DNA from 4 places in the Bacillus sp. GB_SG_008 genome. Region 3 is predicted to be linked to each of the others. Evidence: riboswitches for the same ligand, from Rfam matches in the RefSeq annotation. Region 3 holds a riboswitch; each other region holds the start of a gene.
What was found. Region 3 has a riboswitch for lysine ahead of ACTDJC_RS07995 (aspartate kinase). Riboswitches for the same ligand answer to the same signal wherever they lie in the genome.
Positions count from the first base shown of each region.

Region 1: linked by a shared signal. The riboswitch ahead of ACTDJC_RS20245 (amino acid permease) and the one ahead of ACTDJC_RS07995 (aspartate kinase) in region 3 are both predicted to bind lysine.
Region 2: linked by a shared signal. The riboswitch ahead of lysA (diaminopimelate decarboxylase) and the one ahead of ACTDJC_RS07995 (aspartate kinase) in region 3 are both predicted to bind lysine.
Region 4: linked by a shared signal. The riboswitch ahead of ACTDJC_RS15860 (amino acid permease) and the one ahead of ACTDJC_RS07995 (aspartate kinase) in region 3 are both predicted to bind lysine.

Region 1 covers NZ_JBPZSK010000011.1:21,272-24,685, reverse strand. Annotated here, with positions in the region: gene ACTDJC_RS20245 (amino acid permease) at 74-1,492, opposite strand; lysine riboswitch at 1,625-1,804, opposite strand; gene ACTDJC_RS20240 (hypothetical protein) at 2,262-2,645, shown strand; gene ACTDJC_RS20235 (hypothetical protein) at 2,709-2,888, opposite strand; gene ACTDJC_RS20230 (hypothetical protein) at 3,282-3,414, opposite strand, start outside.
Region 2 covers NZ_JBPZSK010000003.1:324,428-327,841, reverse strand. Annotated here, with positions in the region: gene ACTDJC_RS09410 (LTA synthase family protein) at 1-981, opposite strand, end outside; gene ACTDJC_RS09405 (DUF3888 domain-containing protein) at 1,173-1,568, shown strand; lysine riboswitch at 1,659-1,841, shown strand; gene lysA (diaminopimelate decarboxylase) at 2,023-3,339, shown strand.
Region 3 covers NZ_JBPZSK010000003.1:51,837-55,250, forward strand. Annotated here, with positions in the region: gene ACTDJC_RS07985 (DUF4166 domain-containing protein) at 1-297, opposite strand, end outside; gene ACTDJC_RS07990 (DoxX-like family protein) at 302-1,210, opposite strand; lysine riboswitch at 1,424-1,611, shown strand; gene ACTDJC_RS07995 (aspartate kinase) at 1,846-3,075, shown strand.
Region 4 covers NZ_JBPZSK010000005.1:413,172-416,585, reverse strand. Annotated here, with positions in the region: gene ACTDJC_RS15865 (sulfite exporter TauE/SafE family protein) at 1-840, shown strand, start outside; lysine riboswitch at 1,147-1,340, shown strand; gene ACTDJC_RS15860 (amino acid permease) at 1,449-2,918, shown strand; gene ACTDJC_RS15855 (iron-sulfur cluster biosynthesis family protein) at 3,029-3,331, shown strand.

The DNA of each region.
Region 1 (3,414 bases), on a different contig from region 3:
TTCACTTTATTATAAGCAGGGTAGTGTTTCTCTTGCTACCCGTTAACAAGATAAAAAAGCAAGTTACCTTTAGCTAGGCAACTTGCTCGTTTTGTTTTTCTTTTTTCTCGTCACGTTTCATTAATGGATAGAAAGCAAATCCAACTAAAAATAATCCAATGCCAAGCAGGAATGTTTTCATATCAGAAGAGCCAGTTTTAATAACCCATAGTGCATAAATAAGAGCAATCGCAGCAATGATTCCATCCACCATACGAGAACCCTTTTGATTTTCGTATGTTTCACCTGTGATAACAAGCTTGAGCTGGAAGATTGGAGAAACGAGATATGGGATTAAATAGGCAAGTGTTGAAACGGTAATAACAAATGTATACGCCTGGGCAATTGACCCGGATAGTGTTGAGAATAGGAACACTTGCGACATAATATTTGTTAAACGAAGCGAATGAATCGGGCTTCCTTTTTTATTGGTTTTTGTGAAGAAGGATGGAAAGAATCCTTCTTTTGCTGCTTGATACGGTACTTCTGAGCTTAATAAAACCCAACCAAGAATGGATCCAAATAGAGAAGTAAGTGCAAGCAACGCCATTAATTTTCCGCCGTTATGACCCATTACTGCAGTTAATGCATCCGCTAATGGTCGTTCAGATGCTTGTAGTTTATCTATATGAAGAACACCCATTGTTAAGATGGTAATTCCTAAATAGATACCAACTGTTAGTAGTAAGCCGGTAACAGTTGCACGTTTTACTGTTTTTGGTGAAACAGCACGGTTTGATAATAATACAGCCGACTCGACACCAATGAAGGCCCAAAGTGTTGTTAAGGCTGCTAAGTTTATTTGCGATAGCAGTCCGTGTGAAATGCCTTCTTTATCAACGATTGGCGTATACCATTGTCCAAGTTTAGAAGCTTCGAAGGCAAATAATGTAACAATGATGAAGAGAAGGAATCCTGTTACTTTCGCTGCTGTTGCTAAAAAGTTTAATTTACCGGCACCATTTACGCCATTTGCCAAAATCATATGGGTACCCCATAATAAAATGGTGCAAATGGAGAACGTAATCAATTTTCCAACTTCAATGTTGAAAGTTCCAACTGAAAACAATACGTGAGTATCTTTCATAATTGGGAAAAAGAGTGATAAATAGCCAGCAAATGATGTAATGATGGCTACGTTGCTTGCCCAGTTTGCAACCCAGTAGCCCCATACGATGCTAAAACCCGCCATTTTTTTTGTTTTTTGTGAAGAAAAGAGCGCGTAAGCATGACTTTGCGGACCTGTTGTTAAATCAGGACGACGAATTGCTAAATTACCGAAAACAAGAGCTAGCATTAATACGCCAAATCCTGTTGTTAACCAAGCTAATGTAACACCAAGAGGGCTGGCCGTTTGTGCTAATGTACTTGGAATCATAAAAATACCTGCCCCAACCATATTCCCAACTACAAATGCAGTAAGTACCCAAAAGCCCCATTTTTTTTGCTGCATAGAAACTACCTCCAAAATTAGTATAACCAAGTCAAGCGAGGAGATATGTATGTGTTTGAAGTTCCAAACAAAACAAAAAAACGCGTATATATTCACGCGCTTTTCAATCTTATTAAGAAACCCGCGGACATACCTCTCGATAGCTCTCCACAAGCAAAAAGCCTGTGACAGTCCTGCACTTATTTAATGCAGGCCCAGCAAGAAAGCGCTGTGGATGCTTCTTGCTTCGGCAACTATTCCTTTCCGATTTGATCAGCGATGCCACACATCTCCTAAATCATACTATTAATAATTGCAACCTCTACCTCACCGAGATACGAATGAGGATTTATGTATAAAGTTAACATAACCAAGGGTAACAAATGGCTTTTTATTCGTCAATGCAAATAAACATAATCAGATTATTGTGAGAATAGGGTATGTTTAAGATAGTGAAACAACTTAAGGCTTCGCATCATATAATATGTATATGAAATGAGGTATAAAGCAAAGATGCTATCAGTAAGTTTTTTTTCGTCCCTTACTGACGGCTAGTTGAACTACGGGTAGCTTTATCCCGCTATTCGCGGGCAGTAAGCCCCCCACCTCAAGATTGAGAGAGAAGGAAAGAAGATAGGTGGGGATAACTGCCCGTAAAAGCCCGATTGGTTCAACTAACCATCAGTGGGGGATGAAGAAAACCCCCACTGATGGAAGTTTCACTTTATTTCCTTAAAAATTTGGTGGAAGTTTTACTGTCCATAAATAGCGAGATAAAGAGGGATAGTGAATGGAGAGCTGGTTTAAGAGAAACTGCTTTATATGTGGGAAGGAAATTCATAGGCACCAGGAGCCAAGTGCAGTAGAGAAGTTAAAAAAGCAAAATGAAGAGCTCGCAGCTTCTTTAGAACGATGTATGAGACTCCTCTATGATACACAAAAGAATTTAAGTAAGAATTTAAGTAAAAAAACAGAAAAGAGTGCATTGCCGCCTCTTTTTTCATTAGGAGATAAGATAGAAGTATTTGATGGGGAGACACGTACAGAGGGGATCTTTATTGAGTGTACAAACGAATGGTTATATTGGGTTAACGTTGATTATAATCTAACCATTAGTCATATAAAAAGTGTAAAAAATATTATAAAAAAAGAGTCTATTCAAAAAGGGGTTTAAATAACTCTTTTTGAAATAGACTTTGCTTTTTTTGTCCTAGGAGTTAGAACACTTTATGAGCAATTAGGAAACTTTACGAATGTTAATTGTATCTAAGCTTGTCACGTTTATATTAGCATTGCTATCCACCCAGACTACGAAGTTGCCTTCGAAGCGAATGAAAACACCTTGACCGTCAATTTCACGTCCAGCTGAAAAAACGCGGATTTTGTCGCCTTCTACTAAGCCGTTTAATGTTGCCATGTGACCACCACCTCCCTATCAGAAGTTAATATATATATATGAAAATGATAGAGAGTGTGTGCGAGAGAAGTGTAGTATTAGCAACTATTTTTATAAAATATAGAGGTGAGTAGAAATTATTTTTTACTCACCTTTATAGAGTTACATTACATTCAATACTGTTATTTTCTCACGTGTCATAGATTCAAGATTCTTACGAATACCTTATGCGTCCGCTAATCTGAACAGAGCCATTTGTTATGGTTAATGTTTTGTATTTAACCATTAGTCATATAAAAAGTGTAAAACGTATTATAAAAAAGAGCCTATTCAAAAAGGTTTTATATGACCTCTTTTGATATAGACTCATCTTCTTTTAGTGAAAAGGATTTAGAATATTTTCTTTATAGGTAATTAGGAAATTTTACTAATGCTAATTGTATCTAAACTTGTAACATTTATATTAGCATGGTTGTCCACCCAGACTAGGAAGTTTCCTTCGAAGCGAAGGAAAACACCTTGACCATCGATTTCACGTCCTGCTGAG
Region 2 (3,414 bases), 270 kb from region 3:
CTCTGGTGTGGCTGTATATTCATTATTAGCATGTGTAAAGAAAACAGAGCCACGATCAAGCGGGTATAAGGAGTTTTCAATAATAAACTCGGCATCCGATGTTTTCCCTTGTCCAGTTTGATGATAAAAGTTATCGAAATAATAGCTGTCTTTAATGAAGTCATTTAAAAATGGTGTAATTTCTTTTCCATTTATTTTTTGATTGATGACAAAACTTTGTGTGGACTCCATTGAAATTAAAATAACATTTTTACCTTTTGCCACGCCGAACAACTCTTTGTTTTCTTGTCTATCCTTTGTTTTTACGTAGTTATCAATTTCAGAAAAGCTATCTCCGCTTGCAAAAACACGCTGAGCAGAAGATTTCGATTGCAGTGCAATATCATAAACATGATAAGTATACAAACCAAGATTTTTCACAACCGTTTGGCGATCAAATGAATGTGAAAAAAGTTGTGGTTTATAAATAACTGAAACAACCATTTGCAAAGCTAATGCTGCTGTTACACCACTAAAAAACGTTCGTTTCTCTTGCCGAGATAGAGGAGTAGTGTCACAAAAATTAGGGGATTTACGAGATAAAATGGCTAAAATAATTACATCAGCAAATAAAAGAAGTGTTTTATATGTAAATAGTTCTTTAATACTTGTCCCTAAATCAGCCATATTATTTGTTTGAAATAATACAGGGAATGTTACAAAATCATCGTAAAATCCGTAAAACATAGCATTGCCAAATAAAATAAAGGATAGCACGATACTAATACTGATAATGATTCGGTTTCGATGTTTTGTTGCTAATAAAGCGAAACCGAAAAATAATAATAATGAAGCTAATGGATTAAAGAACAACATAATTTGTTCGAAAGCGTTATCAATTTTCATATCAAAAGCTAATTTGTATACAATATATGTTTTGATCCACAATAAGACGACAGCCACGAGAGCAAATCGTACTTTTGGAAACAAACGTTGTATCATAACGGGCTCCTCCTACTACCTACAAGTAACCGCCTCTTTTATGTATATGACAGGCTACATATTTATATGTTTTTTACTATGTGTACTATTATATAAAAACATAGCGAAATTGTGGATGATTTTCTAACAATTGGATAGAAAAAGAAGAGAAGGATAAAATAAAGGCATTGATTGATAGATGGAGGAGTACTATGAAGAAAATATGTTGTTTTATATTAAGTTGTTTCATTTTACTTGGAAATCCAGCTTCTTTCTCTGCTGAGCATGAGCCATTATTACTAGAAGATGCACTTTATTCCGTGCTGTTTCCGAGAATAAATGAAGCAATTCAAAAACATTATGGAAAACAAAAGCCGTATGAGTGCCCTAAAATTGTTAGTATAAAAAAAATGTACAGCGGTACATATTTGTTTCGGACATCTATCGAAATGATTAAATATGAGCCAGGAACAGGTGGGAGAAAGCTTCCGCCATTTGAAAAAGTAACGATTACATTTGAAAATGATAGTGGTGAATGGACTGTGAAAAATATAGATGTAAAGCGCTTACCAGATGATACGAAAATTAATTGCCGTAAACCGATTTGAAAAAAGTGTTTGACAAATAAATTAGTCATTTGATATTGTTAATAGCAACAAAAAGATGCTTGAAAATTAAATAGACTTACCTCATCTACACTCGAAGGTAGAGGCCGCGGTAATCAAAAGTAAACTATGGGAAATAAAGTGGTATTCATGATCATAGGTTGAAAGGGGTTATCGCCGAAATATATGAATGACCACTTCATTCATATATTGGGACTGCATTGAATAAATGTAGTACTGTCATAAGTATTTTGCTTATGGAGAGCTATTAGGAGATGTTTGATGCGGTTTCTTATTTGAGAAAATAACAATACGTTTATTTTTTCGGCATAAATTCTTCTAATAAGAAACGCGTGTGAACATTGTTCCGCGCGTTTTTTGTTTATCTAAATTAGGAATAATAGTAATAAATAAGAAATGTAATAGAGGGTTTTGCGAAAACAAGGGAGGAATTCACATGTATTTACACGGCACAAGCCGCATTAATGAGCAAGGACACTTAGAAATTGGAGGATGCGATGCTACTGAACTTACAAGAGCATATGGGACACCACTTTATGTTTACGATGAAGCAGCAATTCGTGAGAAATGTCGTGCATTTCATCGTGCTTTTAGAGAAAGTGGGTTCTCTTATCAAGTAGCATATGCAAGCAAAGCGTTCTTGTGCATGGAAATGTGCAGGTTAGCTGCCGAAGAAAATATGTCGCTAGATGTTGTGTCTAGCGGAGAACTATATACGGCGTTGCAAGCGGGATTTCCAGCAGAGCGCATCCATTTTCATGGTAATAATAAAACAGAAGAAGAAATAAGAATGGCATTAGAAGCTAATATTGGCTGCTTTGTTGTAGATAATTTTTTTGAACTAGAGGTATTGCATGATTTAGCGAAAGAATACGGGCAAGTTGTGAATATCTTGCTGCGCGTGACGCCGGGAGTAGAAGCGCATACACATGAATATATTACAACAGGTCAAGATGATTCTAAGTTTGGTTTTGGTATTTCAACAGGGCATGCATCACAAGCGATAAAAAGTGCATTAGAAAAATCAAACTATCGTGTATTAGGAATTCATTCTCATATCGGATCGCAAATTTTTGAGACGGCAGGATTTGTTCGTGCAATTGAAGTGCTTCGCAACTTCTTGGAAACAGTGAGAAAAGAAATGAACTATGTAGCTCCAGTATTAAATGTAGGAGGCGGTTTTGGAATTCGCTATACAGAGGGAGATACACCGCTTGCCCTTGGTGAATATGTGAAAGCTGTGACGGATGCGGTACGCGAGCAGTTTACAGTATGTGAATACCCCCTTCCAGAAATTTGGGTGGAACCAGGCCGTAGCATTGTTGGGGATGCAGGAACAACGCTGTATACAGTTGGAGCGATTAAAGATATTCCAGGTATCCGTAAATATGTATCGGTTGATGGAGGTATGACAGATAATCTTCGCCCAGCACTTTATGGAGCCCGTTATGAAGCATTACTAGCAAATCGAGCAAATGAATCTGCTGAAGAGGTTGTTTCAATTGCAGGCAAATGTTGTGAAAGTGGGGATATGCTCATTTGGGATGTAGAGCTTCCAAAAGTTGTTTCTTGTGATCTCTTAGCTATTTCTTGTACAGGGGCATATGGTTATTCGATGGCAAATAATTATAACCGTATTCGTCGCCCAGCAGTTGTGTTTGCAAAAAACGGAAAATCACAAGTTGTTGTGGAGAGAGAATCGTATGAAAATATTATTGAGAACGATCGCATACGTGTAAAGGAACTTGTATGACTGCGTCCTTACTTAGCTGAAGTGGGAGTTGTTTAGGTGAACAACTCCTTCTTTGTCAAAAAAACATAAAATTTA
Region 3 (3,414 bases):
CTTTTTTTCACCAAATAGAAACATCCGATTCCATCTTACAAATACCTCTCCTCTACTATCTTTCTCTGCAGTATTCTGAATGATAAACGGTACTTCTTCCCCTCTTTCTGAAAAGAACATCCGGAATCTTGCTGCTACTTTTAAAAACATTCTTACAGCAACTGAGCCTTCTGTAATTTCATCCATCCTTCCTTCTCCTACAAAACTATATTTTTCTGTAATTGCATAACGTTTCTGTAATTTTGGATGTAACTGATGATAGGATTCTCCTAATAATGTTTCGTAAATGGAAGACAAATTCTCACCCCTTTCTGCTTCTTTTACAATGTTTTGCTTGCGGTAAATTATTACTATTTACATAACCGATTATTGAGAATCCAATTAGCATGATGTTTAAAGTAATTGGATTAAAAGGTTGTATAAAACTATCAATATTTGTGAATCCTGCTGCAGCTGTCAATGCCAATAGTATAATAATATGAATGAAAAACAATTTCTTCTTTTGGAAAGGTATCAACCATGCGATTCCAAACACGATTTCCAAAAAGCCAATCATTTTAATAATCCATGCAACATTATCAGTTGCACCAATAAGACTAGAAAGCATTCGTACCTCTTCCGGGTGAGTATATAAAACTTTCGGAATAAGTCCTTGATAAATCCACACAAAAGAAAGTAAAAAGCAAACAAAATAGTACGTAACAGCTCTTTTCAATAATAAACGTGGATGAAATCCTTTTTCTAACCACAGTTTTAAAGCATCAAAACTCCATGCAGTTGCCCATCCTAATAACGGACGAAATATGTATGAATCTATAAATCCCCCTATATTTCCAAACCTTGTTTCATAATCATACTGCGTTTCAAAGCGAATCTTGTTCCCATTCGGTGTATACTTCCAATAGCCTCTTCCTACCGTAATCAACGAAAGCTTACTGTCTGTCCAAAAGTTCAGTGAAGAGATTCGTCCCCCATCTTCTTTTTGTAGTTCTCCTATTGATTCTCCTTCTCCAGCAATTTCAAGTCCAAAACCAATTTTTGTTTTATATAAAAAACGCTGCGGTTCGCCTTCCTTTCTCTCTAAATACGATATTTCTGTAAACCGCGCATCCCATTCTGTATGTATCTTTGGATCTTGTGTATATTTCCAAAGTTCATTCATTGTTGTTTCTATTTCAGTTTGCACATAAATAGGTTTTTGTTTTTTCATCCACACTGCTCCATCCGTATAATATAATTAATATATTTTCAAAATATTGTTATAACTTCTTCTTTTAAACATATTTTATATCATTTTCATTTCATATTATAATAGATTTAATTTTCTGAATTTTTATAACCCACTTGATTTCTCTCACCATTTTGATTACTATGGAACAAATGTTACCAACAACTTCATACAACCAATCACTCTCGCCGAACGACGTGAGATAGAGGTTGCAACTTTTATGAGTATTCTAAAGGAGACACAGAGATTGTCCATGAGCTTAGAAGAAAGGAAAAGTTGCCGAAATTTATATGTTTCTCTGAGCATATGAATTGGGGCTGTTTTCGAATAGAAACAGAACTGTCATATATACAGCGGTGTATATATGAAGAGCTATCTACAAAAAAGAGAGATCATGTTTCTTTATGATCGTCTTCTTTTTTGGCGGTTTTTTTATTAGCTCCGTTTTCTGTTTCCTTTTTCCTGTAACAGCACCATCCTCACCTATTTGAGATGGTGTTTTTTTATTTGCTTTCGGTAACTTACAGGAATGAAAGGGATCTATATTTCCCATCTTATGTTTAACAACATTCTTCCTAATTTATTAACCAATATTAAATTGAAAGTGGGCTCTCATGATGGAAATTATTGTTCAAAAATTTGGAGGTACATCCGTTGGAAGTATCGAACGTATTCAACATGTTGCGGATTTAGTCATTGAAGAATATGAAAGAGGACATGGAATTGTAGCGGTCGTTTCCGCGATGGGACATAATACAGATGAATTAGTATCTTTAGCTGCTGGCATCACAGATCAACCTAGTAAACGAGAAATGGACATGCTACTTACAACAGGTGAACAAATTTCAATTTCTTTATTAACAATGGCTCTGCAAGCGAAAGGTTATGCTGCAATTTCACTAACAGGCTGGCAAGCAGGTATTACAACCGAATCTGTACACGGCAGCGCAAGAATTACCGACATTGATACAGATCGTATTCAATCTCATTTACAAAAAGGATCAATTGTCGTTGTAGCTGGTTTCCAAGGATTAAGTGCAGAACAAGAAATTACGACGCTCGGCCGCGGCGGGTCTGATACAACTGCAGTCGCATTAGCTGCAGCATTACAAGCAAAAAAATGTGATATTTATACGGATGTAACAGGTGTTTACACAACTGATCCACGCGTTGTAAAAGACGCTTACAAATTAGATGAAATTTCCTATGATGAAATGCTAGAACTCGCAAACCTAGGTGCTGGTGTGCTTCATCCAAGAGCAGTAGAATTCGCGAAAAATCATAACGTTATATTAGAAGTTCGCTCAAGTATGGAACGAGAAAACGGAACAATCGTAAGGGGAGAATGTAACATGGAACAACAATCAATCGTAAAAGGCATTGCATTTGAAGACAATATTACACGCGTAACAATTAAAGGTTTACAACCAGATGGTCTTTCCACAATCTTCTCTACATTAGCAAGCGCTCATATTAATGTAGATATTATTATTCAAAGTATTACAAATGAAGGAACTGTACATTTATCCTTCTCTATTCATTCAAATGACTTAAAGGAAACACTAGCGGTATTAGAAGAAAATCACGAAACTATGCACTATGAATCTGTAGAATATGAAAACCATTTAGCGAAAGTATCAATTGTTGGATCGGGCATGGTATCTAATCCAGGTGTAGCTGCTAAAATGTTCTCAACGTTACAAGAAGAAAATATTCATATTAAAATGGTAAGTACATCTGAAATTAAAGTATCTGTTGTTATTGGTCGCCTTAACTTAGTAAAAAGTGTGGAAGCACTTCATGAATCATTTATGGCAAAAATTGAGCCTCTCGTATCAGTAAATTAAATGAAGCAAGGGATGGAGAGGTTATCAAGACCTACATCAAAAATATCCCTAAAATAAAGGAGAACACATATTAGTCATGTGTTCTCCTTTTTTCTTTTTCTCAAACTCAAGCCTCCTTTAGTAAAGAAAGACTGGATGTATTAAAGGTTTTTAGCTGTATTTGTTGCGATGTTTACTTTATTACTTAAAAAAACGTTTTTTTCATCAATTGTGAAGTAATAAAGTGAAACTTCCATTAGTGGAGAGTTTTTTCATCTCCCACTGATGGCTAGTTGAACCAATCGGGCTTTTACGGGCAGTTATCCCCTACCTATCTTCCTCGCTTCTCTCTGAATCTTG
Region 4 (3,414 bases), on a different contig from region 3:
TTGGGAATGGCTTATGGGGTAACATCTTCCTCATTACTACTCATGTTTGGAATTGCACCGGCGGTCGCTTCAGCATCTGTTCATTTAGCCGAAGTTGTTACAACTGCCGCATCTGGTATTTCACATATCCGCTTTGGAAATGTCGATAAATATACCGTTTCAAGACTGACATTACCGGGTGCAATTGGCGCTTTTGTAGGTGCTTGCTTTTTAAGTAACTTACCAGGAAATTTAATTAAACCATATATTTCAGTATTTTTATTCGTATTAGGTGTATATATCTTATTAAGATTTATTTTACAAAAACAAGTTGTTCAAACAAATAATAAACGCCTGTCTGGTAAGCAATTAATCCCACTTGGCCTTTTTGCAGGTTTTGTAGATTCAACAGGCGGTGGCGGTTGGGGCCCAATTACTACTCCTGTTTTACTTGCACGCGGTAATGAAGCAAGAAAAGTTGTCGGTTCTGTAGATACGAGTGAATTTCCTGTTTCATTAGCTGCCACACTTGGATTTTTCATTTCTCTTGGATGGGAACAAGTCAGTTGGTTTTGGGTGTTTGCTCTTATGCTTGGTGGTATCATTGCAGCACCAATTGCTGCGTGGCTAGTACGAATTGTTCCTTCTCATTTACTTGGAGTTCTTGTCGGAGGACTCATTATTTTCACCAATATCCGTACGCTATTAACAACTTTTAAAGTAAATCAAAGCGTAATTTTTCTTGCTTATATTGTGACAGGTCTTGTCGTTACAATTGCACTGATTATTACGACTCGTAATCAATCACAACAGACAAACAAAAAAATTGTATATAACAAACAAAAACAAGTTTCCCCATAAAGGGAAGCTTGTTTTCTTTTAGTCTCCTCTTCTACAATATATTTTGTCGAAATTTATTTGTCTCAATTTTCTGTAAATTTTAAAGGATTTTTTGAAACACAATGCGAAACTATTGTATAACCTTTTTCATCAAGAGGTTACTTATTACATATTTTTTAGGACCGGGATGAATTTTGAAAGCGCTTTTCTAAAATAGCCATTCTTTTTCGCTTTTTTTCTACAAAAAAATCCTTGCAATATTCTCAGAAACTCATTACAATTGCGATATATTAAAAATCATAGCAATAGAAAAAATCCTCATCAATCCGATGAGGTAGAGGTTGCGGCTTTTATTAGTAATCCGGACGAGACGCAGAGAACGTCAATAACTCCGAATGAAAGGAAAAGCTGCCGAAGTTTATACTTCTTCTCTGGAAGTATATGCTGGGGCTGTTTTCGAATAGGAACAGAACTGTCACGTTTACAAAGTTACCGTGTAAACGTGGGGCGCTATCTTAACGGAAGGTATGATGGGGTGGCTATTTTTGAAATGCTCCGCTAAAGTCCTTTGGCGGTTTTTTTTAATTCCCCCCGCTCCTTCCTATCTTACAAGAAAAGGAGTGTTGAAAATGAACAGCGCAACTACAAAAGTTACCTCTACGTCTACAAATCAATCTGCACAAACAAATAACGAACTAAAACGCGGATTGAAATCCCGCCATCTTACAATGATTTCACTTGGTGGTACAATTGGAACAGGTTTATTCCTAGCAAGCGGTGGTGTTGTCCACTCAGCTGGTCCTGGCGGTGCTCTCGTCGCCTATGCTGCAATTGGTATTATGGTATATTTTTTAATGACAAGTTTAGCAGAATTAGCATCGTACATGCCTGTAGCTGGATCATTTAGCACATACGCAACAAGATTTGTCGATCCAGCTCTTGGATTTGCATTAGGTTGGAACTACTGGTATAACTGGGCCATCACGATTGCTGCTGAACTCTCTGCAGTTACATTAATTATGAAGTTTTGGTTCCCAAATACACCTTCCCTTATTTGGAGTGCTATTTGTTTAGCTATTATGTTTCTTTTAAATTATATGTCTGTAAAAGGGTTTGGGGAAGCTGAATATTGGTTTGCACTTATTAAGGTTGTAACTGTTATCGCCTTTTTAATTGTCGGTTTTCTTATGATTTTCGGTATTATGGGCGGAGATCCTGTTGGTTTCAAAAACTTCACAGTTGCAGATGCACCGTTTAACGGTGGCTTCATGGCAATCATTGGTGTATTTATGGCAGCTGGATTCTCATTCCAAGGAACAGAATTATTAGGGGTTGCGGCTGGTGAAACTGAAGATCCACAACGTAATATTCCAAAAGCAATTCGCAGCATCTTTTGGCGAATTCTACTGTTCTATATTTTAGCAATTCTTGTAATTGGTTTACTCATTCCATATACAGACAAAAGCCTTGCAGCAAGTGATGTAACAGTAAGTCCATTTACACTTGTATTCGAGAAAGCAGGTGTTGCCTTTGCGGCATCAGTAATGAACGCCGTTATTTTAACAGCTGTTCTGTCTGCTGGTAACTCTGGTATGTATGCATCAGCACGTATGCTTTGGGATTTAGCAAACCAAGGTAAAGCACCTAAATTTTTAGGAAAACTAAATAGTCGTGGTATACCTGTAAATGCATTGATTGCAACATCATTAGTTGGATGTGTTGCTTTCTTAGCTTCTTTCTTCGGTGATGGTGTGGTCTATGTATGGCTCTTAAATGCTTCTGGTATGTCAGGCTTCATCGCTTGGATCGGAATTGCAATTAGTCACTACCGTTTCCGCAAAGCATACACTGCACAAGGAAAAGACTTAAATGACTTACCCTATAAAGCAAAATGGTTCCCATTCGGTCCAATCTTTGCATTTGTATTATGTTTAATCGTTATTCTTGGTCAAAACTACGGTGCATTTATGGGAAAATCTATTGATTGGAACGGTGTACTCGTTTCATATATTGGTTTACCTCTTTTCTTAATACTTTGGTTAGGTTATAAATTTACAAAGAAAACAAAAGTTATTCCACTAGATAAATGTGAGCTTTAAAAATAACAACCTATCAACAAAAGTTGATAGGTTTTCTTATGTGTCCGAGTAGCCGGTTTATTATATTTTTGCCATAATAGAATGAGAATTTAAGAAAAGGAAGGGATTACATGAATATTCGTGTTACAAATACAGCAAAAGAAAAACTGCAACAATTACAAAACGAAGGTAAAACAATTATTAGAGTAAAAGGAAGTATAGGCAACACTTGTACTGTCTATGTGAATATCGATTTAATTGTCGATGAATATCATGCAAAAGATGTCGTATTTGAAGACGAACAGCTTGTTATTCAAATCGATGACTTCACAAAAGATTATATCGGAAATACAATGACGCTAGATTACAGCACAGGCTTTAAAATTACAACACCAAGTGAAACGATTGTTTATGGTTTATCGCTAAAAAAATAATATAAAGTGAAACTTCCATCAGTAGGGTTTTTTTCATCCCCCACTGATGGCTAGTTGAACCAATCGGACTTTTACGGGATAAA